DNA from 4 places in the Paraburkholderia sp. USG1 genome. Region 1 is predicted to be linked to each of the others. Evidence: predicted binding sites of a transcription regulator. Region 1 holds the regulator's gene; each other region holds the start of a gene.
The links. The regulator LexA, encoded in region 1, represses DNA repair genes until DNA is damaged. The targets are predictions, from matches to a motif close to ACTGTATNNNNATACAGT.
Positions count from the first base shown of each region.

Region 2: the regulator LexA is predicted to act here: its motif matches at 3,565-3,582, upstream of imuA (translesion DNA synthesis-associated protein ImuA).
Region 3: the regulator LexA is predicted to act here: its motif matches at 3,651-3,668, upstream of recA (recombinase RecA).
Region 4: the regulator LexA is predicted to act here: its motif matches at 3,845-3,862, upstream of NE850_RS31285 (VRR-NUC domain-containing protein).

Region 1 is NZ_JAMWXW010000015.1:193,574-199,293, reverse strand. It holds gene nodI (nodulation factor ABC transporter ATP-binding protein NodI) at 1-31, opposite strand, end outside; gene NE850_RS21215 (universal stress protein) at 316-780, shown strand; gene NE850_RS21210 (DUF2939 domain-containing protein) at 842-1,492, opposite strand; gene NE850_RS21205 (hypothetical protein) at 1,589-1,933, opposite strand; gene lexA (transcriptional repressor LexA) at 2,067-2,717, opposite strand; gene NE850_RS21195 (sulfate ABC transporter substrate-binding protein) at 3,033-4,073, shown strand; gene cysT (sulfate ABC transporter permease subunit CysT) at 4,212-5,105, shown strand; gene cysW (sulfate ABC transporter permease subunit CysW) at 5,102-5,720, shown strand, end outside.
Region 2 is NZ_JAMWXW010000017.1:174,292-180,011, forward strand. It holds gene arsH (arsenical resistance protein ArsH) at 1-577, opposite strand, end outside; gene arsN2 (arsenic resistance N-acetyltransferase ArsN2) at 599-1,045, opposite strand; gene arsB (ACR3 family arsenite efflux transporter) at 1,055-2,116, opposite strand; gene NE850_RS22940 (arsenate reductase ArsC) at 2,103-2,624, opposite strand; partial or broken gene NE850_RS22945 (ArsI/CadI family heavy metal resistance metalloenzyme) at 2,621-3,078, opposite strand; gene NE850_RS22950 (helix-turn-helix transcriptional regulator) at 3,075-3,407, opposite strand; gene imuA (translesion DNA synthesis-associated protein ImuA) at 3,600-4,382, shown strand; gene NE850_RS22960 (DNA polymerase Y family protein) at 4,306-5,720, shown strand, end outside.
Region 3 is NZ_JAMWXW010000006.1:255,891-261,610, forward strand. It holds gene sucC (ADP-forming succinate--CoA ligase subunit beta) at 1-880, opposite strand, end outside; gene NE850_RS10750 (DUF2889 domain-containing protein) at 877-1,617, opposite strand; gene recX (recombination regulator RecX) at 1,766-2,473, opposite strand; gene recA (recombinase RecA) at 2,481-3,557, opposite strand; gene NE850_RS10765 (response regulator transcription factor) at 3,804-4,586, shown strand; gene NE850_RS10770 (sensor histidine kinase N-terminal domain-containing protein) at 4,596-5,720, shown strand, end outside.
Region 4 is NZ_JAMWXW010000031.1:59,766-65,485, reverse strand. It holds gene NE850_RS31305 (FadR/GntR family transcriptional regulator) at 109-855, shown strand; gene NE850_RS31300 ((Fe-S)-binding protein) at 1,055-1,798, shown strand; gene NE850_RS31295 (lactate utilization protein B) at 1,795-3,189, shown strand; gene NE850_RS31290 (LUD domain-containing protein) at 3,176-3,763, shown strand; gene NE850_RS31285 (VRR-NUC domain-containing protein) at 3,878-5,720, shown strand, end outside.

The DNA of each region.
Region 1 (5,720 bases):
CCTCGTGAAATTCGATGGCGGCTTCAGGCATGGATCGAACGAGTCTCCGGGAAAGACATGAATGACGCGAATGGCCGGGAAGGCCGCCTATTCTAGGGCATCGGCTGCCCGGCGTCGGTTCGCTCCCGACGTTCCGGCGTGGGTTTCCTGCACTGCGGCATCGACCTGCGGACGCCGCCCGGCGGCGCGCGCACCTGTTTAGGGCGCGGCTGGCGTCCAGTAGCGCGCAGTTAGCGTTTTCCATCCCTTGCAACCTGAATTGCGGCGCACCATGATTCATTCAGATCGTGCGTCCCGCGCGAAGGGAGAAAAATCATGGCGAGCTACCAGAAAATCCTGCTGTGCTACGACGGCTCGCGCGAAGGCCGCAAAGCGTTGCGTTGCGGCGCCGACCTGGCGATGGATCTGAAAGCCGAAACTCACCTGTTGTCGGTTGTCGACATGCGTTCGAGCATTGCGCAAAGCGCGGGCCTGCTGACCGATGTGGCTTGCGGCAGCTTCGAAAAGACCGCCCGCGACATCCTCCAGGAAGGCGTGGACTGGCTCACCGAGCGAGGCGTGAGCGCACAAGGGCATTTCGCGTTCGGCCATCCGATCGACGAGATCGCCAACCTCGCCAATGAATTGCATGTCGACCTCGTGGTGGTCGGCCACCGCTGCCGTACGGGCTTGTCACGTTGGTGGATGGGTGCGGGTAATACGCCGCTGCTCGACCGCGTCTCGTGCAGCATTCTGGTGGCCTGTTCTTCTGCGCAGGAGCAACAGCAAGCGGCGGCTTGACGCACGGTCTCGGGGAGGGTGTTTGACTGGCCGGCCGCCCAAGCCTGACGACATCAGACGGTCATTCGTTCAGATTGACCGCGGCCAGCTTCCATGTGAATACGCCCTCGCGCTGAAAGATCGCCGAGTAACGTGCGTCGCCGGCGCCATGCTGGTACGTGACGACGAACTCGTTGATGCCGCGATAGCCCGCGGTGGTTTGCGGCGGTTGCGGGGGCGCGGCGTTGCCATTGCCATTGGCTGCGGTGCCAGTGGCGGGTGCTGCCGGCGCGGGTGAAGTCGCTGCGGCATCCGATGGAGTGTTCGTGGCAGCCGGCACGGGCGGCCGCTCGCCCGGATCGCCGCGCGGCGGCATGCCGTTCAACAGGGCCGCCACGCCGTCTGGGGTGGCATAGGCATCTACGAGCGGACCAATCAGCGCAACGCCGATCATCGCGCCAATGGCGGCCAATGGATTACCGTTGCTGTGTGCGTCGAGACGCCGTGTCAGCAAGCCGGCGACCTGCTGCTTCAGGCTCTCACGCAGCGCGGGAAAATCGACGTACTGATTGACCGTTTGCGCGTCGCGCGCATCGGCCGCGCGTTTGAGATTGTTCAGCGCAATATACGGCGTCGCGTACGCGAACCCGAGCGCGGCGATCACCACAATCACGAGCAGCGTGACGATCAGCGGCCGGGTAGCGCCGCCTTTGGTGCGTTTCAGAACGGCCATCGAATGGGGCTCTCCGTCAGGTGTGATCTAACGTGGACCGCCGCCACGCAAAAACGATCCCATGCGAAGCAATATCGCCACCCGATTGAAGGCCGATCAAGACTCGAATACCGCACCACGTAAGTTTGCTTCGTCGGCAATGCAGCGGTCGATCATGCGGCATACGGCGTCTACCGTGCCGACCATGATGAGCCGCGATGGGCCGTGATAGACACGCACCGGTGCGCGCCGCGCCGGCTCGGCCGTATTCAAACCCGAATTCAACGACACGCGGGCAAACGCCGGCAACGACGAGGGCAGGCTCGACGCGCTAGCAGGCGAGTCGAATAACGACGGCGTGCTGGCCGTGGACGCCTCGATCAATGAGCAGGGCACCAGCTTGCGAAGATGGCGCAGACGACCGAACTGGCGAAAAGGCAGCAGGCGGGCAAGGCGTTCCATGAGACTCTCCAGACGATGCAACATTGATGCGGCGTTGGCGTGGCTTTCTATTCTGCCGAACGGGCAAGACGGGGCTTGGAACCAGGGGCTTGGAACCAGGGGCTTGAATTCCAGGCGCCTGGAACCAGCGTGCTTAGAACTCGCCGGGGCGAATCAGCCCGACGGCGATACCCTCCAGCGCGAACTCCGCACTGCCGGTTTCAACGAAGATGTTTTCGTAATCGGGGTTCTCGGCGATCAGTTCGAGCCCGTTCGGCCGGCGCTTCAGGCGCTTGACCGTGACGTCGTCGCCAAGCCGGGCAATGACGATCTGGCCGTCTTTGGCTTCGCTCTTCTTTTGCACCGCGAGCAGGTCGCCGTCGAAGATGCCCGCGTCGCGCATGGACAGCCCGCGCACCTTCAGCAGGTAATCGGGCTTGCTCGAGAACAGCGCCGGGTCGCACGCGTAGTGCTGCGAGATATGTTCCTGCGCGAGGATCGGGCTGCCCGCGGCAACCCGCCCGATCAGCGGCAGCGACAGTTGCATGATGCTGGCGTGCGGCAGCGTGAACTGGTGCGGCGAATCTTCCGGGCCGGCCAGCAGGCGGATGCCGCGCGACGCGCCCGCCGCGAGCTCGATCACACCCTTGCGGGCGAGCGCGCGCAGATGTTCTTCTGCCGAGTTGGCCGAGCTGAAGCCCAGTTCGGCGGCGATCTCCGCGCGGGTGGGCGGAAAGCCGGTGCGTTCAATAGCCCTGCGGATCAGATCGAAAACCTGCTGCTGTCGTGCGGTGAGTTTGGTCATGGCGCCACTGTATGGATGAACAGGTGACTGTATTTTTATACAGTATCGGGCGCAATTCAAGCTTTACTTTAAGTTCGTGCCGAAGGGTGGCGTTGCAGCGTCGTCAAAAGACGCTCCAACACCCGTTTTCGTGCCGCAACGCCTTATCCAGCTGCCATTACCACTTTTGCGTATTAAAGAATGAATAAACATTATTTTTAATGATGAAAGCGCTTCGATAGACTGGCCTCCGAGTTGGCGCTCATGTGCACGTGACCGCGACGCAGAGCAACACCACACGCTGTTTCAGCGAATTACGACGCGGAGAAAGTTGACATGAATCACCAAGGTACGGGGCTGGCGGGCAGGACGAAGAAACTCATCGTGGCGCTGGCACTGGGTGCGGCGGGCGCGCTCGGCGCGATGGCACAGGCACACGCTGCCGACACGACGCTGCTGAACGTGTCCTACGACCCGACGCGTGAGCTGTATCAGGACATCAACCAGGCGTTCGGCAAGGAATGGAAGGCGAAGACCGGCGACACGATCACTTTCAAGCAGTCGCACGGCGGCTCCGGGGCGCAGGCGCGTTCGGTGCTCGATGGTCTGCAGGCCGACGTCGTGACGCTCGCGCTCGCTTACGACATCGACGCACTGGCCAACAAGGGGCTGCTGGACAAGGGCTGGCAGAAGCGTTTGCCGGATAACGCATCGCCCTACACGTCGACGATCGTGTTTCTGGTGCGTAAGGGCAACCCGAAGCACATCAAGGATTGGGATGATCTGATCAAGCCGGGTGTCTCGATCGTCACGCCGAATCCGAAGACGTCGGGCGGCGCGCGCTGGAACTACCTCGCTGCCTGGGCGTACGCCGAGCATCAGCCGGGCGGCAATGACCAGAAGGCCAGGGAATTCGTCGGCAAGCTCTACAAGAATGCCGGCGTGCTGGATTCGGGCGCGCGCGGCGCGACCACCAGCTTCGTGCAACGCGGTATCGGCGACGTGCTGATCGCGTGGGAAAACGAAGCCTTCCTGTCGCTGAAGGAATTCGGTCCGGACAAGTTTGAGATCGTCGTGCCGTCGGTCAGCATTCTGGCGGAGCCGCCGGTTGCGGTGGTGGACAAGGTGGTCGACAGGCACGGCACGCGCAAGGTCGCCGAAGCGTATCTGAACTTCCTGTATAGCGAGGAAGGGCAGGAAATCGCGGCGAAGAACTTCTACCGTCCGCGTTCGAACAAGGTGCCGGCCGAGTTGACTGCCAAGTTTCCGAAGCTGAAGCTGTACACGGTGGACGATTCGTTCGGCGGCTGGACCAACGCGCAGAAAACACACTTTGCCGACGGCGGCGTATTCGATTCGATCTACCAGCCGCAGTAATACCGTCCATGCCTGCAACGGCATAGGCAAAGCGATACGCTCACGCGTCACTCCCAAGCGCGCCCCCAGGGGCGCGCTTTTGGCCAGCCGGGGCCCGGCGGCCGGTAACACGAGCATCAACCTGAACGAGTAACGAGCATGACGACGTTGACCTTCCGAAAACCGAGCGCGTTGCCCGGTTTTGGCCTGACACTCGGCATCACGGTGGCTTATCTGAGCCTCGTGGTGCTGATTCCGCTTGCGGCGACCTTTCTGAAGACCGCGACGCTCGACTGGGACCAGTTCGTGCGCGCGGTGAGCTCGCCGCGCGTGCTCGCGTCGTATCGCCTGACGTTCTTTTCCGCGCTCGGCGGCGCGCTGATCAATGCGGTGTTCGGCTTTCTGGTGGCATGGGTGCTGGTGCGCTACACGTTTCCGTTCAAGCGCATCGTCGATGCCGTGGTCGATCTGCCGTTCGCGCTGCCCACCTCGGTGGCCGGTATTTCGCTCGCAGCCGTGTACGCGGGCAATGGCTGGATCGGGCAGTTCCTCGAACCGCTCGGGCTGAAGATCGCGTTTACGCCGGCGGGCGTGCTGGTCGCGCTCACGTTCATCGGTCTGCCGTTCGTGGTGCGCACGGTGCAGCCGGTGCTCGAAGAGTTCGAGCGCGAACAGGAGGAAGCGGCCGCGTGCCTGGGCGCGTCGCGCTGGCTGACGTTTCGCCGCGTAGTGTTGCCGGCGGTGTTTCCGGCTCTGTTGACGGGCTTCGCGCTGGCATTCGCCCGCGCGCTCGGCGAATACGGTTCGGTGATTTTCATCGCCGGCAATGTGCCGATGAAGTCCGAAATCACCTCGCTTCTCATCATCACCAAGCTGGAGCAGTACGACTATGCGGGTGCGACTGCCATCGCGGTCGTGATGCTGGTGGTGTCGTTCCTGATGCTGTTGTTGATCAATACCTTGCAGTGGTATCTGCAGCGCCGCACGAGCCGCGGTGGCGCGGGTCCGGCGCCTGCCGCCAGTGTTGCGGCCGTCGGCGGGGGTGTGCAATGAGCCGCAGAACCGTGAATGGAGCGGACGGCGTGAATGGCGTGAGCGGCGTGAATAACGCCGCCGTGGCCGTGGCGCCGCGCGCGCCGTTGAACGTCGCGCGCCGTCCCGATCCGGTCACCGAGCCGCCCGTCGTGCGCTGGATTCTGACCGGCGTCGCGCTACTGTTTCTCGCACTGTTCCTGGTTGTGCCGCTCGTCGCCGTGTTCTATCAGGCGTTGAACAAGGGACTCGGTTTCTATCTGGAATCGCTTGCCGATCCTGACGCGCTCTCGGCGATCAAGCTCACCGTGATCACCGCCGCGATCGCCGTGCCGCTGAACCTCGTGTTCGGCCTCGCGGCTTCATGGTGTATCGCCAAGTTCGAATTCCGCGGCAAGGCGCTGCTGACCACGCTGATCGATCTGCCGTTCTCGGTGTCGCCGGTGATCTCCGGCTTGATCTATGTATTGATGTTCGGTGCGCAGGGCTGGTTCGGCCCGTGGCTGCAGGATCACAACATCCAGATCATTTTCGCGGTGCCGGGCATTGTGATGGCGACGATCTTCGTGACGTTCCCCTTTGTCGCGCGTGAGCTGATTCCGCTGATGCAGGCGCAAGGCAACGACGAAGAAGAAG
Region 2 (5,720 bases), on a different contig from region 1:
CACGATCGTAGTACGACGAGGGCTTCATGCGACCGCTCTCATCGAACTCCTGGAACGCCTTGGCTACCGAACTCTGATTGGGAACGGTCACCATGCGCATCCAGCGGCCGAGCACGCGCAAAGCGTTCACCGCGTTGAAGGATTGCGAGCCGCCCGACACCTGCATGACCGCGAGTGTTCGCCCTTGCGTCGGCCGGATGCTTCCGGAGTCGAGCGGCAGCCAGTCGATCTGGTTCTTGAACACGCCGGTCAGCGCGCCATGTCGTTCCGGGCTGCACCAAACTTGGCCTTCGGACCAGATGGACGCTTCGCGCAATTCGAGGACCTTCGGATGGTCGGCGGGCACGCTGTCGGCGAGTGGCAGACCATGTGGATCAAACACTCTGGTCTCGGCGCCTAACTTGCGAAGGATGCGCTCAGCCTCGAGTGTCAGCAAGCGACTATAGGAGGTCGGACGGAGCGAACCGTAGAGCAGCAAGATGCGCGGCGGATGATCCGAGATCGTCCGGGGTTCGAGCTTTGTGAGATCGGGCGTGTCGAGATGAGAAAGACTGACGTTCGGAAGATCGGTGGACATCGTATGGAAGCGGCTAAAGAGCTACGGGGTGATGGGGCGTGAGAGCAAAATCGCTGTGGCCGGGCACAGTTCAACGGCCTGGCGCGTGGCGAGGATCGCGGCAGGCGCGGTCTCGCGGCTCACAAGGTTGAATCCGGTCTTCTCGAAGAAGGCTTGTGCGTCAGTCGTAAGGAGCCACGCAGTTCTGGCGTCCGCGTCGAAGGCCTGACGCAGCAGCACCGCAACGAGATTCCGGCCGATGCCCTTGCTTCGACAGCTTGGCTCGACTGTCACCGAGCGGATCAGCACATCGCGCCCGTATTGTTCGAAGCCGCCGTATCCGACGTGCGAACCGGCAAGCGTCGTGAACCCGAAAAAGCGGCGCTGCGGTTCGTTGAGGTCATCGACCGGGAGGCCGTCACGGACCAGGGCCTTGACCAGACCGACGTCACTTCCGACGGTCTCGTGTGCAATGATTATGGCGCTCACACTCGCTCCTCAGGCCGTCTCGTACCAGCGCTGCGAGCGATTCACGACGCCAACCACCAGCAGCATGACTGGCACTTCGATCAGTACGCCAACGACTGTCGCCAGCGCCGCGCCAGACTGGAACCCGAAAAAGCTGATGGCGGTAGCAACGGCCAGTTCGAAGAAGTTGCTCGCGCCGATCAGACTGGACGGACCCGCCACGCAGTGCGCGACCCCGAGCTTGCGGTTCAGCAGATAGGCCAACCCGGAGTTCAGAAACACCTGAATGAGAATAGGGACTGCGAGCATCGCAATGACCAGCGGCTCCCGGACGATTGCTTGCCCCTGAAACGCGAACAGCAGCAACAGCGTGGCGAGCAGCGCGCAAATCGAATAAGGCCCGAGGCGGGACACCGTGCGATTGAAGTGGGTCTCACCCTTCGCGAGCAGCACGCGACGCAATAACTGCGCGATGACGACTGGAATGATGATGTAGAGACCCACCGACGCGATCAGCGTATTCCAGGGAACGGTGATGGCGGACAGGCCAAGCAACAGTGCCACGATCGGCGCGAATGCGACAATCATGATCGCGTCGTTCAGCGCCACCTGCGACAAGGTGAAATAGGGATCGCCCTTGCAAAGCTGCGACCAGACGAACACCATCGCCGTGCAGGGGGCGGCAGCCAGCAGAATGAGGCCGGCAATGTAGCTGTCGAGTTGCGCTGCGGGCAACCAGGCGGCGAAGACGTGGCGCACGAATATCCAGCCCAGTAGCGCCATGGAGAAAGGTTTGACGAGCCAGTTCACGAACAGCGTAACGCCGATCCCGCGCCAGTGGCCCTTGACCTGCGCCATCGCGCCGAAGTCGATCTTGATGAGCATCGGAATGATCATCACCCAGATCAGCACGCCCACCGGCAGATTGACCTGCGCCAATTCCATGCGACCGATCGCCTGAAAAAGGGACGGCAACCACTGGCCCAGCGCGATGCCCGCGACGATGCACAGCGCAACCCACACCGTCAGGTATCGCTCGAAGAAGCCAATGACCGGACGGCTCGCGCGAGCGACCGAATCAGTGCTGCCCATTGGATTCCTCGGCGGGACGTTCGCCAATCGCGCGCACTTCATTCTGGGCGGCATTGCGATCGAGTACGTGCAACGGCAGGTTCACAAACTGGCTCACCCGCGTCAGAATCTGCCGATAGACCTTGGTGAAGACCGCGCGCTTCTCTTCGTCGCTGCCCACGAATGCGGCAGGGTCTTCAAAACCCCAGTGCGCGGTGATCGGCTTACCGGGCCATATCGGGCACACCTCGCCAGCCGCCTGGTCGCACACGGTGATCACGAAGTCCATTTGCGGCGCGTCGGGTGCACCGAACTCATCCCAGCTCTTACTGCGCAGCCCGGCCGTGTCGTAGTCCAGCGACTCGCAGCGCTCGATCGCAAACGGATTGACCGCGCCTGACGGGTGACTGCCTGCGCTGAACGCGTGGAATCGACCCTTGCCTAGCGTGTTAAAAAGCGCCTCGGCCATGATGCTTCGGGCACTGTTGCCCGTGCAAAGGACCAGAATGTTGTAGGTCTTGTCGTTCACGTCTTGCTCCGATTGAGATCTGCGCCGGCGCAGCAGGCATTTGAAGAAACGCGGGCTTCGCGCGAACGATCGCGCGACTCTCCATAAACAGGGGCGTGCTCAAGCGTTTGAAACGTCTCCCATGCGACGCCCTGTGGGTCCACGGTCCAGGTCTTATCCGACTTTGCATAACAGCAGGTCGTCGCCGTCTGATTCGTGACAGGCAATTCAGCGCTCGCGAAACGCGCTCGCATCTCGGCAAGTTCCTCGTCCGATTCGACCTGAATGCAAGGTGATCAATGCCGGGCTTTACGCCACGCTGCGAAATAGCGAAGTTGACCTTCGGATCGCTCAACTCCCATTTGCGGTAGTGCGACTTCGATACCGTCGGTTTCGCGCCTCCAAACATGGCAACGTAGAACCGGGTGCTCGCATCAATATCTTCGACAGCAACGTGGATGTGCATGCGTTTCATGATTTAGCTCCTTGGCACTGCGACACAGCTTGAACGGAACAGTCAGCGCCCGCACAGCAGTTCTCGGTCAGAAACCCGAGCAGTGCGTTCATCGCATCGAAGTTGGCTGAATAGAAGATGAACCGTCCCTTCTGCTCGCTGTTGACGAGGCCCGCATGCGACAGGTCTTTAAGGTGGAACGACAAGCCAGACGGCGAGAGGCCAAGCTGCTGAGCAATCTCACCAGCCGGCATGCCTTCGGGGCCCGCGACAACCAGTGCGCGGAAGATCGCCAGGCGCGATTCATGAGCGAGCGCGCCGAGCGCGCGTACAACGAGGTTCGAGTCCATGGCGGCATCATAGACCTGTCGATTCAAAGATTCAAGTAATCTTGAAACGATGCGGCCACGGTGTTTGATGGTCAATTAGGGACGGTAGATAGCGAGTGGAGGGAAGAAAGTTGAACCCGCCCTCCAACCCTCAAACTCGAAATCTTGGGCTAGAATACCTGTATATTTATACAGTACTCCTGGAGCCAGATCGTGGGTCGGCCTGTCTTAGCCGCACAGCAGTTACGCACGCCCGAGGAACGGGCGCGCTCCCTCGATGCTGCGCTCGACAGAAATATGTATTCGGAGTCGGGGGGAATAACGCTTTGGCGCGGGGCTCAGCTCGCGCGCGTTCACGGCAGGACGGTCGACACCGGCTACGCGGCCTTGTCGGCCGAGCTACCCGGCGGCGGCTGGCCACTGGGTGCATTGGTGGAGCTGCTGGTCCAGCAACCAGGGATTGGCGAGATGCGACTCCTGAAGCCGGCGCTCGCCGAACTCAGCGCACGTCCAATTGCGCTCTTGCAGCCGCCGCATGTCCCTAATTCGCTGGCGTTCGCGTATCTCGGGGTGCCGGTCGAACGACTGATGAGGCTGCGAGCACCAAAAACGGCGGATGCGCTCTGGTGTGCAGAACGCGTGCTTCAGGCGGGGAGCTGCGGCGCGCTCATTTTGTGGCAACAGCACATCCGAACCGAGGCGCTGCGGCGATTACACCTGGCAGCGCAAACGTCGGAAACGCTGCTTGTGCTCATTCGGCCGCTCGCCAGCGCGCAGGATTCTTCGCCAGCCACGTTGCGGCTGGGAGTGCGACCCGCTGACGGTGGCCTCGTCGTCGATGTCGTCAAGCGACGGGGCCCAATACGAAGCGAAACGCTGTCCATCACTCTGCAACCGTCTCCGATTCTTCTCAGCCCCTATGGCCGTGTTCGTCGCCATCTTCCTGCCCCGGCTTTCGCTGGAGGTGTTCCGTCCGAGGTGGTCACCTCGCACTGAGCACGGGTGCGTCGTGCTCGAGCGCGACAAGGTGGTGGTGGCAGATTCGATGGCGCGCGAGGCTGGTGTGCTTCCGGGGATGAAACGCGGCGGCGTGACTACGCTATCGCCGGACGCGCTGATGTACGACCGGAGCATCGAGCGCGAGCGAGATATGCAGCGCGAGGTCGCCTTCGGTCTGCTGCGCTTCTCGCCGCAAGTCGCGCTCTGCGATGAGGAAACCATCGTGATGGACGTGACGGCCAGCCTGCGTCTCTTCGGTGGTATCCGCCAAGTCTGCGCGTTGATGCGCGAGGTCGTGATGTCTATCGGCGTGACGATTCGCATGAGCGTGGCGCCGACTGGCCAGGGAGCATGGCTGCTTGCAAAACGCGGCTGGTGCCGCGTGCTCAAGATGCCATCGCTCGAGCGGAACCTCAACGCACTGCCGTTCACGGTCGTGCAGGAGCTGCGCGGGTTTGCCGACTGGTTTCAAGGCCTAGGCTGCCGGGTGCTGGCCGACATCCGTCGCCTGCCGCGGGCCGGCCTGAAGAAACGCTGTGGCGTCGGGCTGCTCGATGCGCTCGACCGCGCCTACGGCCTCTCGCCCGAACTGTACCAATGGCTCGAGATGCCGCCGACTTTCAGCGCGCGCACCGAGCTTCCTGACCGGGTCGAGCATGCCGACGCCATCCTGTTTTCGGCGAAACGCCTCATAGTCCAGTTGTGCGGCTGGTTGAGCGCGCAGCAGTTCGCGCTGACCCATGCCACGGTGTCGCTCGAGCATGAGCGCGGCCGCGAAGCCATCGAGCCAACCACTCTCGAGATAGCGCTTGCGGAACCGACATGGCACGAGGAGCACCTCGTTCGTTTGCTGAAGGAACGCCTCGGTCGCACCGAACTGCCAGCCGCCGTCCTGGCGGTCCGGCTGACCGCGTCCAGCGTGCAGCCCGCCGAGCCACCGAGCGATTCGCTCTTTCTCGACCCGGGCGGTTCAGCTGAAGACCACAATCGCCTTATCGAGCTGCTGGTTGCGCGGCTTGGCACGGAGAACGTCGAGCGCGCGGCGCCGACATCCGACCACAGGCCGGAGATGGCGAACCGCTGGGTGCCCATCCAGAACGATGCGAAGGTGCAGGCACCGCCTCCAGGTCTGCCACGACCGACCTGGCTGCTCGAGAAACCCATCAAGCTCATGATGAAGAACCATCGACCGTTCTACGGCTCGCCGCTCAGGCTCGTGTCGACTGGGGAGCGCATCGAGGCAGGATGGCACGACAGCGAAGCGGTGACGCGCGACTACTACGTTGCAGAGGCCGCCGATAAAAGCTGCTACTGGATTTATCGCGAACGGCCCGT
Region 3 (5,720 bases), on a different contig from region 1:
TGGCGCCACCGCCCACGTCCAGGAAGTTCGCCGGTTCGCCGCCGAACAGCTTGATGGTGTCCATCGTTGCCATGGCGAGGCCGGCGCCGTTCACGAGACAGCCGATGTTGCCGTCGAGCGAGATGTACGCGAGGTCGAACTTCGACGCTTCGACTTCAGCCGGATCTTCTTCGTCCAGATCGCGATACGCGACGATTTCCGGATGACGGAACAGTGCGTTCGAATCGAAGTTGAATTTCGCGTCCAGCGCGATGACCTTGCCGTCGCCGGTCAGGATCAGCGGGTTGATTTCGGCGAGCGATGCGTCCGTTTCCCAGAATGCCTTGTACAGGCCTTGCAGGATCGCGCGAGCTTGCGGCAGCGAAGCGGCGGGCACGCCGATCTTCGTTGCGAGCTCGTCGGCTTCGGCGTCTTTCAGACCGGTTGCCGGGTCGACAGCGATCTTGTGGATCAGCTCAGGCGTCTTTTCCGCGACTTCTTCGACGTCCATGCCGCCTTCGCTCGATGCCATCACGACGATCTTCTGCGACACGCGATCGATCACGAGGCCGACATACAGTTCCTTCTTGATGTCAGCGCCTTCTTCGATCAGCAGACGATTCACCTTCTGGCCTTCCGGGCCGGTCTGGTGCGTGACGAGCTGCATGCCGAGGATCTGGTTCGAGTATTCGCGAACCTGTTCCAGCGACTTGGCGACCTTCACGCCGCCGCCCTTGCCACGGCCACCCGCGTGGATCTGAGCCTTCACGACCCATACCGGGCCGCCGAGCTCTTCCGCGGCCTTGACCGCATCATCCACCGAGAAGACCGGCTTGCCGCGCGGTACCGCGACGCCGAATTTCCGCAGGATTTCCTTACCCTGGTACTCGTGAATCTTCATGCGTGATTCCCTTCAGTCTGAGAGTTGGATTGAACTTCGTTTCCGCTGCCGTCGTTCATGCCGGACGTGTCGCCGCCTTCGGCTGTCTGGCGAACTGCTCCGTCGCCCGACGATGCCACGCGTTCCGCTGAACGCGGTGCGTGGCCATACCAGCGCGGATAAAACTGCTGCACCGCCTCGCCGTCGAAACGCAGCGCGTGGCAGCGTCCCAGCTGGAATGGCGGTTTATCGTTGGAATGCTCGCCTGTGCTGTTAGACGATTCGTCTCCTGAACCCGCTTTCGCGCCTGGCGCGCTGTCACCGGTATTCCACACTTCGCCGGCGAATGCCTGAATCGCGGCGGTCGGCAGGATGGCGCACAGCTCGGTGAGATGCGTGCAACCCACCGTGCCGCCCAGCAAGCGAGCAGCTTCACGACGGAAGTTTTGACGGAGATTGAGCCCGATGAGGGCACGATAGGCGGGATTGCTGACTTGGCACAAGCCAGGATAGGGCACCCAGTCGGACGACGCCTCGGCGTCGACGACATTGAGCTTGCGATCGATGGTGATGCGAAGCCAGAGTTCATGGATCGGCTGACCATTGGGCCGGACGCCCGACGCAAGCACCACGTCGCGCGGTTTTTCGTCGGTCAAGCACGCTTCCACGTCCCACAGGCCATCGGCTCGCTCATAGGCTTCCGCTCTGATTGCGCGACGATGGCGCAACTGACGGGACACTGGCGGGGAGAGCGGCATGCGGGAAGGGAAGGCCGGATTGGAAAACCCACGAATTTTAGCATACTGAGTATTTGAGACAGATTGGAATGCGCTCGGCCGCGCTACAGGCGGCTGAGCGCGCAAGACGCTGTCCCAACGGCTTGTACGCGGACAAAAGACGACGCGGCTACTCGCCAGCCCACTCCTCGTCGATCCCCTTCAGGACTTTGCCGATCGTGGCGCCCGAAAATCCGCGCGAGGCCAGAAAACGCGCCTGCTTCGCCCGCTCGGCGGGCGTTTCGGGAAGCCGGCCGAATTTTCTCTGCCAGACGGCCTGGGCACGGGCGAGCTCCGTTTCGCGCAATTGCGCGCTCGCCTCTTCGACGAGGGTCCGGTCGACCGCGTGCTGCTTCAATTCGCCGACAATCCGGCTCACGCCCAGCCGCGACGACCGGCGATGAATCAGGCTTTCCGCGAAACGTGAATCGGATAGCCAGTTTTCGGCTTCGAGCGAATCGAGCAAGGTGTCGAGCGAATCGGTTTCCTCGACGAACGGCTTCAGCTTGCGCGCGAGTTCGGTGCGGCTGTATTCGCGGCGGGATAAATAGCCGAGCGCGCGGCCTTTTAGCGACCGTGCCGGACGTTGGGATTTTTTGGCTTCGTCCTGCTCGGGTTTCGCTTCGCCTGGAACGCGACGCGAGCGGGTGTAGGTGGTTTCCGAAGGATCGGAACCGGAGGACGGGGAGGTTTCAAACTGAGCGCGCTGTGGATTGCGGCCCGCAGCGCGATCGTGTGCGTCGAACGATTCGAACGGATCGAACGACTCGTCGTTTTCATCACGCGGGCCGGCCGCATGGCGTCCGGTATCGGACAACGGCCGGCCCTTGCGTATCACGTGATGGTTACTCTTCTTCGTCCGCGACTTCAGCGCTTGCGACAGTCGCGGCTTCAGCCATAGCATTCACACCCAGCGATTCGCGGATACGGTTTTCGATCTCGCGAGCGATATCCGGATTTTCACGCAGGAATTCGCGCGCGTTGTCCTTGCCCTGACCAATACGTTCGCCGCTGTAGCTGTACCACGCGCCGGCCTTGTCGACGATCTTGGCTTGTACGCCCAAGTCGATGATTTCGCCCTGACGCGAGATGCCTTCGCCGTACAGAATGTCGAAAATCGCTTCCCGGAACGGTGGCGACACCTTGTTCTTGACGACCTTCACACGCGTTTCGTTGCCGATCACTTCGTCGTTCTTCTTGATCGAACCAATGCGGCGAATGTCCAGACGCACCGACGCGTAGAACTTCAGCGCGTTACCGCCCGTGGTGGTTTCCGGATTGCCGAACATCACACCGATCTTCATGCGGATCTGGTTGATGAAGATCACGAGACAGTTCGTGCGCTTGATCGTGCCGGTGAGCTTGCGCAGCGCCTGCGACATGAGACGCGCTTGCAGACCCGGCAGCGAGTCGCCCATTTCGCCTTCGATTTCAGCCTTCGGCACGAGTGCCGCGACCGAGTCGATCACGATCATGTCGATCGAGCCCGAACGCACCAGCGCGTCGGCGATTTCGAGCGCCTGCTCGCCCGTGTCCGGCTGCGAAACCAGCAGATCGTTCACGTTCACGCCGAGCTTGCTCGCGTACTGAATGTCCAGCGCGTGTTCCGCGTCGATAAACGCCGCCGTGCCGCCGATCTTCTGCATTTCGGCGATGACTTGCAGCGTCAGCGTGGTTTTACCGGATGATTCCGGGCCATAGATTTCGACCACACGGCCACGCGGCAAACCGCCGACGCCCAGCGCGATGTCGAGACCGAGCGATCCGGTTGAGACCACCTGAATGTCTTCGATTACCTCACCCGCGCCGAGCCGCATGACCGACCCTTTGCCGAACTGCTTTTCGATCTGCGCGAGTGCGGCAGCGAGTGCCTTGCTCTTTTCAGCAGTCAGTCCAGCCGAGCCTTTCTTGCTTTCTTCCATGAATCGTCCTTTGCTATGATGAACGGCGTCTGAGGCGGATGTGCGACCCCGAGTTTCAACCTACTCGCAAAGGACAGCACAGGAAACCCAGACACTGTATAAAAAAACAGTAGTTTTGGCAAGCGCGATTCTCATGCGAACACGCATTTTTACCGTCGCGCGGCCCAAACCACCCACAATAATTTTCGGAGACCGCTGTGCGCCGGGGGACACCCCACGGTGCCGGCAATGCCAGGCTGGCGCACCATGCGAATTCTTATTGCCGAAGACGACAGCATACTCGCGGACGGTCTGGTTCGATCACTCCGCCAATCGGCCTATGCTGTCGATCACGTGAAGACCGGCGTCGAGGCCGACACCGCGCTGTCGATGCAGACTTTCGACCTGCTGATTCTCGATCTGGGCCTGCCGCGCATGTCGGGGCTCGAGGTGCTGCGCCGCCTGCGCGCCCGCAATTCCAATATGCCGGTGCTGATTCTGACCGCCGCGGACAGCGTCGACGAACGCGTCAAGGGTCTCGACCTCGGCGCCGACGATTACATGGCCAAGCCCTTCGCGCTGAACGAACTCGAAGCACGCGTGCGCGCCCTGACACGGCGCGGCGCGGGCGGCGGCCCGACGGTCGTGCGGCACGGCTCGCTGTCGTTCGACCAGGTCGGGCGGATCGCCTATGTCAACGAACAGGTGATCGATCTGTCCGCGCGCGAGTTGGGCTTGCTCGAAGTGCTGCTGCAACGGATCGGCCGGCTGGTTTCGAAAGAACAGCTCGTCGACCATCTGTGCGAATGGGGCGAGGAAGTCAGCAACAACGCGATCGAGGTCTACGTGCACCGCCTGCGCAAAAAAATCGAACCGAGCGGCGTGCGCATCATCACCGTGCGCGGGCTCGGCTACTGCCTCGAGAAAGCGGCGGCGCCGGCTAGCGCGAACCCGAGCGCCAACGCCCTGCCCACGCCCCCGCCCGTCGAACCCGAACCGCCCCCATCGCCGCCGTCCGGCGCGATGCCGGCGAGCCACCACTACAAATAGAGGACGCCCATGTCCGCACGCGCAGACCGCGCTACGGCGCACGCGGCGGACCTCGACGAGGCGCGCGACGAGCGCTACGCCAACCCGTTCGCCCCGCCCGACGAAACCGAAGCCGCCGCCGAGGCTCGCCCGCGTTCGCTGTTCGGTGAGATTCTCGACTGGATGCTGGCGCCGCTGCTGCTGCTTTGGCCGATGAGCCTTGCCGTCACCTATCTGGTCGCCAAGTCGATCGCGAACGGCCCGTTCGACCGCGCGCTGGAAACCGACGCTTACGTGCTTGCCCGGCAGATTCATCCGGTCAACGGCGTGGCGGAGTTGTCGCTGCCCGATTCCACGCGCGACTTTCTGCGCGCCGACAATGTGGACAGCGTGTTCTACCAGGTGCTCGGCACGCGCGGCGAACTGGTGGGCGGCGAGCGCGACATGCCGCTGCCGCACGAGGAAGACCGGCCGCAGCCGGGTCTCGTCGAATTTCGCGACGATGTGTTGCGCGGCAACGATATCCGCGTCGCCTACACGACCGTCGAGTTTCCGCAGACGCCCGGCGCGCAGTCCGTGCTGGTACAGGTGGCAGAAACGCTCGACAAGCGCAGCCAGCTTGCCAACGACATCATCAAAGGCGTGATCCTGCCGCAGTTCGTGATTCTGCCGCTCGCAATCCTGCTGGTGTGGTTCGGCCTCTCGCGCGGTCTCGCGCCGCTGCACGCGCTGCAAGCGCACATCCGCGCGCGCCGCCCGGACGACCTTTCGCCGCTGGAAGCGCGCCGCGCGCCGCCCGAAATCGAGCCCCTCGTGACCTCGTTCAACGATCTGCTGACGCGCCTCGAACAGAACATGGAGTTGCAAAAGCGCTTTATCGCCGACGCCGCGCATCAGATGAAAACGCCGCTGGCCGGCCTGCGCACCCAAGCCGAACTGGCGTTGCGCCAGGACGCCTCCACCGAAGTGCATCGCTCGCTCGAACAGATCGCCACCAGTTCGGAGCAAGCCGCGCGACTCGTCACGCAGTTGCTGGCGCTGGCGCGCGCGGAAAATCGCATGTCGGGGCAGATCTTCACGCCGGTCGAGGTGACGGAAGTGGCGCGCAGCGCCGTGCGCGACTGGGTTCAGGCCGCACTCGCCAAGCAGATGGAT
Region 4 (5,720 bases), on a different contig from region 1:
ATTCGTTCGACGTCGCGCGGTGCTTCAGAGTCGCGTCGAACCGCGCTCAGGCGCCTCTCCGCTACCTGAAAATCCGCTTTATCAACCGGCTTTTTTTCACCGCTGCCCATGCCATTTCACCCGATCCAGTCCTTCACGCGCAAACGGCTGTCCGACGTGGTGTCCGACCAGATCAAGCAACTGATTTCGGACGGCACGCTGATGCCCGGCGACCGGCTGCCGGCCGAACGCGATCTGGCCACGCAGCTCGGCGTGTCGCGGCCTTCGCTGCGCGAAGCGCTGATCAGGCTGGAAGCGGACGGCTATATTGAAACCTCGGGGCGGGGCGGTTTTACGGTGGTCGATGTCACGGCGCCGATCATCTCCAAGCCGCTTGCGGAGTTGCTGCTGCAAAACCCGCGCACCAGTGCCGATATTCTGGAACTGCGCCAGGGGCTCGAATCGATTTCGACGGTCTATGCCGCGCAGCGCGCCACGGCCGCAGACCTGAAGAAGATCAGCGCGGCGTTCGAGGCATTGAAAGCCGGCTCGCAGTCGCAGGACCGTGTGAACCTCGCCGAACTGGACGCCGCGTTCCACCTCGCGATCGCGGACTCCACGCACAACATTGCGCTCGCGCATGTGATGCACGGCATCCATACGCTGATTCGCGAGGGTATGCGCCAGTACCATCGTTTGATCGATTACGACGACGCGATGGAAAAGCAGTTGATGGGCCAGCACCAGGCCATTTACGACGCCGTGATGTCGCGCGACGCGCAAAAGGCACGCAAGGCCGCCGAGCGGCATTTGACCTATGTGCGCGAGATGTACAAGGAAGACGCGGCCAGGCCTTCGTCGAGTACGGTTTCGTAAATACCCGCGATTGACACCTTGCCGCAACTTCCTTATATTCTTGGTCAGACCAACCATACCAGTCTTACTGGGGCGCCGGAATTCCTCGTTGCTCCATCCCGCTTGCATGCTGGCCGCCGCAATAACGCACTGGTTCACCGCCGCCATTCCGCAGTAGAGTAGGTGAATCGCCGACTGCCGCTTTTTCCCCAATGAGCTTATGAAAGTCGCCCTGTTTATCCCGTGCTTCATCGACGCGTTTTATCCCGAAGTGGGGATCGCCACGCTCGAATTGCTCGAACGCTTCGGCATCGAGGTCGACTATCCGCAGGAGCAAACCTGCTGCGGCCAGCCAATGGCCAACAGCGGCGCGCATGCCGAGGCAGCCGGCACCGAGCGTGTGTTCGCGCGCAACTTTGCCGGCTACGACTACATCGTCGGGCCGTCGGCGAGTTGCATTCACCACGTGCGCGAGCATCTCACCGCGCTGGAGCAGACCGACGAAGTGAAGAAGGTCCGCGCGAACGCCTACGAACTCGTCGAGTTTCTGCACGACGTGGTCGGCGCGCGTGAATTTCCGTGGGCCGAGTTTCCGCACCGCGTGGGCTTGCACAACAGTTGCAGCGCATTGAGGCATCTGAAGGAAGCATCGATTTCGGAAGTGGCCGGCACGCCGTTTTCGAAGCCGCGCACGTTGCTCGAAGGCGTGAAGGGCATTGAGTTCGTCAAACCGGCGCGGCCCGACGAATGCTGCGGTTTCGGCGGCACGTTCTCTGTCACAGAGGAGCCGGTCTCGGTGCGCATGGGCCAGGACAAGGTGCGCGATCACCTGAACGCGGGCGCCGAGTACATCGTATCGGGCGACATGTCGTGCCTGATGCATCAGCAAGGCTGCGCGGAACGCATGAAAGCCGACGCGCGCTTCATCCATATCGCGCAGGTTCTCAACGGAGCACGCGCATGAGCAACCGCATCGATCACGCGAAAGCCGCGGGCGCTTTCATCAGCAAGACAGAGCATGTCGCGTTTCACGACAAGCGCCTGTGGGATCTGCGCGAGAAGCGCGATGTGCAGGCGCACGGCATTGCCGAGTGGGAGACGATGCGCGAGCTGGCCTCGGGCATCAAGGAACACACGCTGTCGAATCTGTCCACGTATCTGGAACAGTTCGCGGCGGCCGCCGAGGCGAACGGCGTCACGGTGCATTGGGCCGCCACCGCCGAAGAGCACAACGCGCTCGTGCACCAGCTCATGTCGGAGCGCGGCATGACCACGCTCGTCAAAAGCAAGTCGATGCTGACCGACGAATGCAAGATGCGCGAGTATCTCGAACCGCGCGGCATTACGGTGATGGAAACGGATCTGGGCGAACGTATCCAGCAACTCGACCATCAGGATCCGAGCCACATGGTGGTGCCCGCGGTCCACAAACTGCGGGCCGACGTTGCCGAACTGTTCGGCCGCACTATCGGCACCGATCCGAAGAACAGCGATATTCATTACCTGGCGGAAAGCCAGCGGATGAACACGCGGCCGTACTTCGTGCGCGAGAAAACGGCCGGCATGACCGGTTGCAATTTCGCGGTGGCGGAGACGGGCACGGTCGTAGTGTGTACTAACGAAGGCAATGCGGATCTGTCGGCGAATGTGCCGCCGTTGCATATCGCGTCGATCGGTATCGAGAAGCTGATTCCGAAGGTCTCGGATCTCGGTGTGTTTATCCGCATGTTGTCGCGCAGCGCACTCGGCTCGCCGATCACGCAATACACGTCGCATTTCCGTGCGCCGCGCAAAGGCACGGAGATGCATTTCATTCTCGTCGATCACGGCCGCTCGGAGCGGCTCGCAATGGAGGACTTCTGGTATTCGCTCAAGTGCATTCGCTGCGGCGCCTGCATGAATACGTGTCCTGTTTACCGGCGCAGCGGCGGGCTGTCGTATGGCGGCACCTACTCGGGGCCGATCGGCGCGATCATCAATCCGACCTTCGATCTGAAGCGCTACAGTGCGTTGCCGTTTGCATCGACGCTCAATGGCAGTTGCACGAACGTGTGTCCGGTGAAGATCAATATTCACGAGCAGATCTACAAATGGCGCACGGTGATTGCGGAGCATCACGAGGTGCCGTTCGTGAAGCAGGAGGTGTTGAAGATGGCAGGGCGGTTGCTCGCGAGCCCGACCTTGTATCGCGCGACGGTGTCCTCGATGGGCAGCGCGCTGCGGCGGCTGCCGAATTTCGTGCTGTATAACCCGCTCAATATCTGGGGCAAACAGCGCGAGTTGCCGGAGGCGCCAAAACTGACCTTCCACGCCTGGTACAAAAAGAATCGTGGAGCCGATCATGACAACGCGTGAAGCTTTTCTGGCGAAAGTGCGGCAGGCGCAGCCGCCGGCGCGACCACGGCCCGACGTGCCGCTGTTCGATGCGGCGGGTGGCGATCTGCACGCGCGTTTTACGGCGGCGCTGCAGGCAATGGGTGGCACGTGCGTCGAAGTTACGGCTGCGAGCGACGTGGGCGGGCTGATTCGCGAGCGGTTCGGGGCTGAGGCATCCATCGCTTCGGCAACCGCGGAAGTGCCGGGCACGCGCGTGCTCACCGCCGACACGGAACCCGCGTCGCTGCAGGATATCGAGGTCGGTGTGGTGCGGGCGCGCTTCGGCGTGGCTGAGACCGGCTCGGTGTGGTTCAGCGAACGTGAGTATGTGGTCAACGCGCTGGGGTACATCGTGCAGCATCTGGTCGTGCTGCTCGATCCGTCGCAATTGCTCGACGGCTTGCAGGACGTATACCGGCGCGATGATTTCCGTGAAGCCCGTTATGCGGCGCTCGTCACCGGGCCTTCGGCGACGGCGGATATCGAGGGTGTGCTGATTCGCGGCGCGCAAGGCGTGCGTTCGTTGACGGTGGTGTGGCTGGCAGCGGAGTAAAAAAATTCCGGGTCGCCTGATTCGGGCGGCCCCCACGTCTTGCCGCGCTGTGCCTGCATCGCCACGGACTTTGCTATCATCACTGTATAAACATACAGGTTTCGTGAACGTGCCGTGGCAACACCCGCTTCTCCCTACGCTCTCTACTATCTGCTGAACTTCGAGCGCGCCCTCGCGTGGCTCGCGCAGCGTTACGACGACCTGTTCGACGCGCACGAACAGGCGTTTCTGCGCGATTTCGCCGCGTTGCCGCAGGCGTCACGCGCGCTGCTGGTTCGCATGCTGATGCGTAAAGGCACGCTATTTCGCGCAAGCCGCCTGTCTTACGAAGAGATCGGCTGCCCACTGCAGGCGGCCGCGCCGATCGCCGCGCTCGGCTGGGTCGATACCCAACCGGCCCTGACGCTCGACGATCTGTTCGCGCTCACCACGCGTGCCGAGTTGATGGAAATTTTCGCGGACGCCGTCGCGTTGATTCCCGGCACGAAGAGCTTGCGCAAACCGGAACTGCTGGAAACGCTGCGTCCGTTTTATGTCGGCGAGCCTGGCGAGCCCGCAGAAGAAGGCGTCGCGGCGCGCCCGCTCCGCGCATGGTACGGTCAATCAACGGATTGCGTGCTGCACGTTGCCATCGCACCGCTGTGCGAACGTCTGCGTTTGATGTTCTTCGGCAATTTGCAGCAGGCGTGGTCGGAGTTCGTGCTTGCCGACCTCGGTGTGTTCCAGTACGAGAAGGTGGCGTTCGCGCCTTCGTCGCGCGCGTTTCAGGCGCGTGCGGACGTGGACGTTTATCTCGCCTTGCACGCGTGCCGTGAAGCGCTCGAATGGCTACCCGGCGGCGACGCGGAAGCAGAGGCGATCAACGAACTGGTGGCAGCCGTCGGTGAAATAGAAACCTCGAACGCCTGGCTCGAAACGCGGCGCGCGAAACTGTTGTTTCGTATCGGCCACCTGTGCGAGCGTCGGGAGAACTGGCCGGCCGCGCTCGCCGTGTATGAGCGCTGCGCGTGGCCCGGTGCGCGCCATCGGCGCATGCGTGTGCTCGAACGCAGCGAACGTTTCGACGATGCGTTCGCGCTCGCCTCGCAAGCCGCCGCGGCGCCGGAGAGCGAAGAAGAAGCGCAACGCATCGCCCGCATGCTCGCACGGTTGCTGCGCAAGCGCGGCATGCCGGCCGCACGGGCGAGCGCGGCGCGTCCCGTCGAGCGCAGCACGCTGGTGGTGCCGCGGCCCAAGGAGCCGCTGCCGGTCGAATACGTCGTTCGCGATCATTTGACGTGCGGCGCCGCGCCGGTTCATTACGTCGAGAACGCGCTGATCAATTCGCTGTTCGGGCTGCTGTGCTGGGAGCCGGTCTTTGCGGCGTTGCCGGGCGCGTTTTTTCATCCGTTCCAGCGCGGTCCGGCCGATCTGCACGCGCCGGATTTTCATGCTCGCCGCGCGGAGCCGTTTGCCGCGTGTCTTGCGCAACTCGACAGCGGAGCTTATCGCGAGACGATCTGGCGGCATCTGGATAGCAAGGCGGGACTGCAATCGCCTTTCGTATTCTGGGGGCTGCTCTCGCCGGAACTCGTTGCATTGGCGCTCGACTGTCTGCCGGCCGCGCATCTGAAACTGTGGTTCGAGCGCTTGCTGCGCGATATACGAGGCAATTGTTCCGGCCTGCCGGATCTGATCCGCTTCTGGCCTGCCGAGCGCCGCTACGAATTGATCGAAGTGAAAGGCCCCGGCGACCGCTTGCAGGACAACCAGATCCGCTGGCTCGCGTATTGCGCGCAGCACGGCATGCCGGTGCGAGTGCTCGACGTGCGTTGGGCCGACGAGGTGCTCGTCGTGAATGGCGGCGCGGTTGACGCTGCTGCCGAGGCCGCCGCAGCGGTCGGACGCGCGATCGTCACGGAGGCCGGAACCGAGGGCGCGGTAGATGCCATCGCAGAGGTCAAACCGGAACCCACCA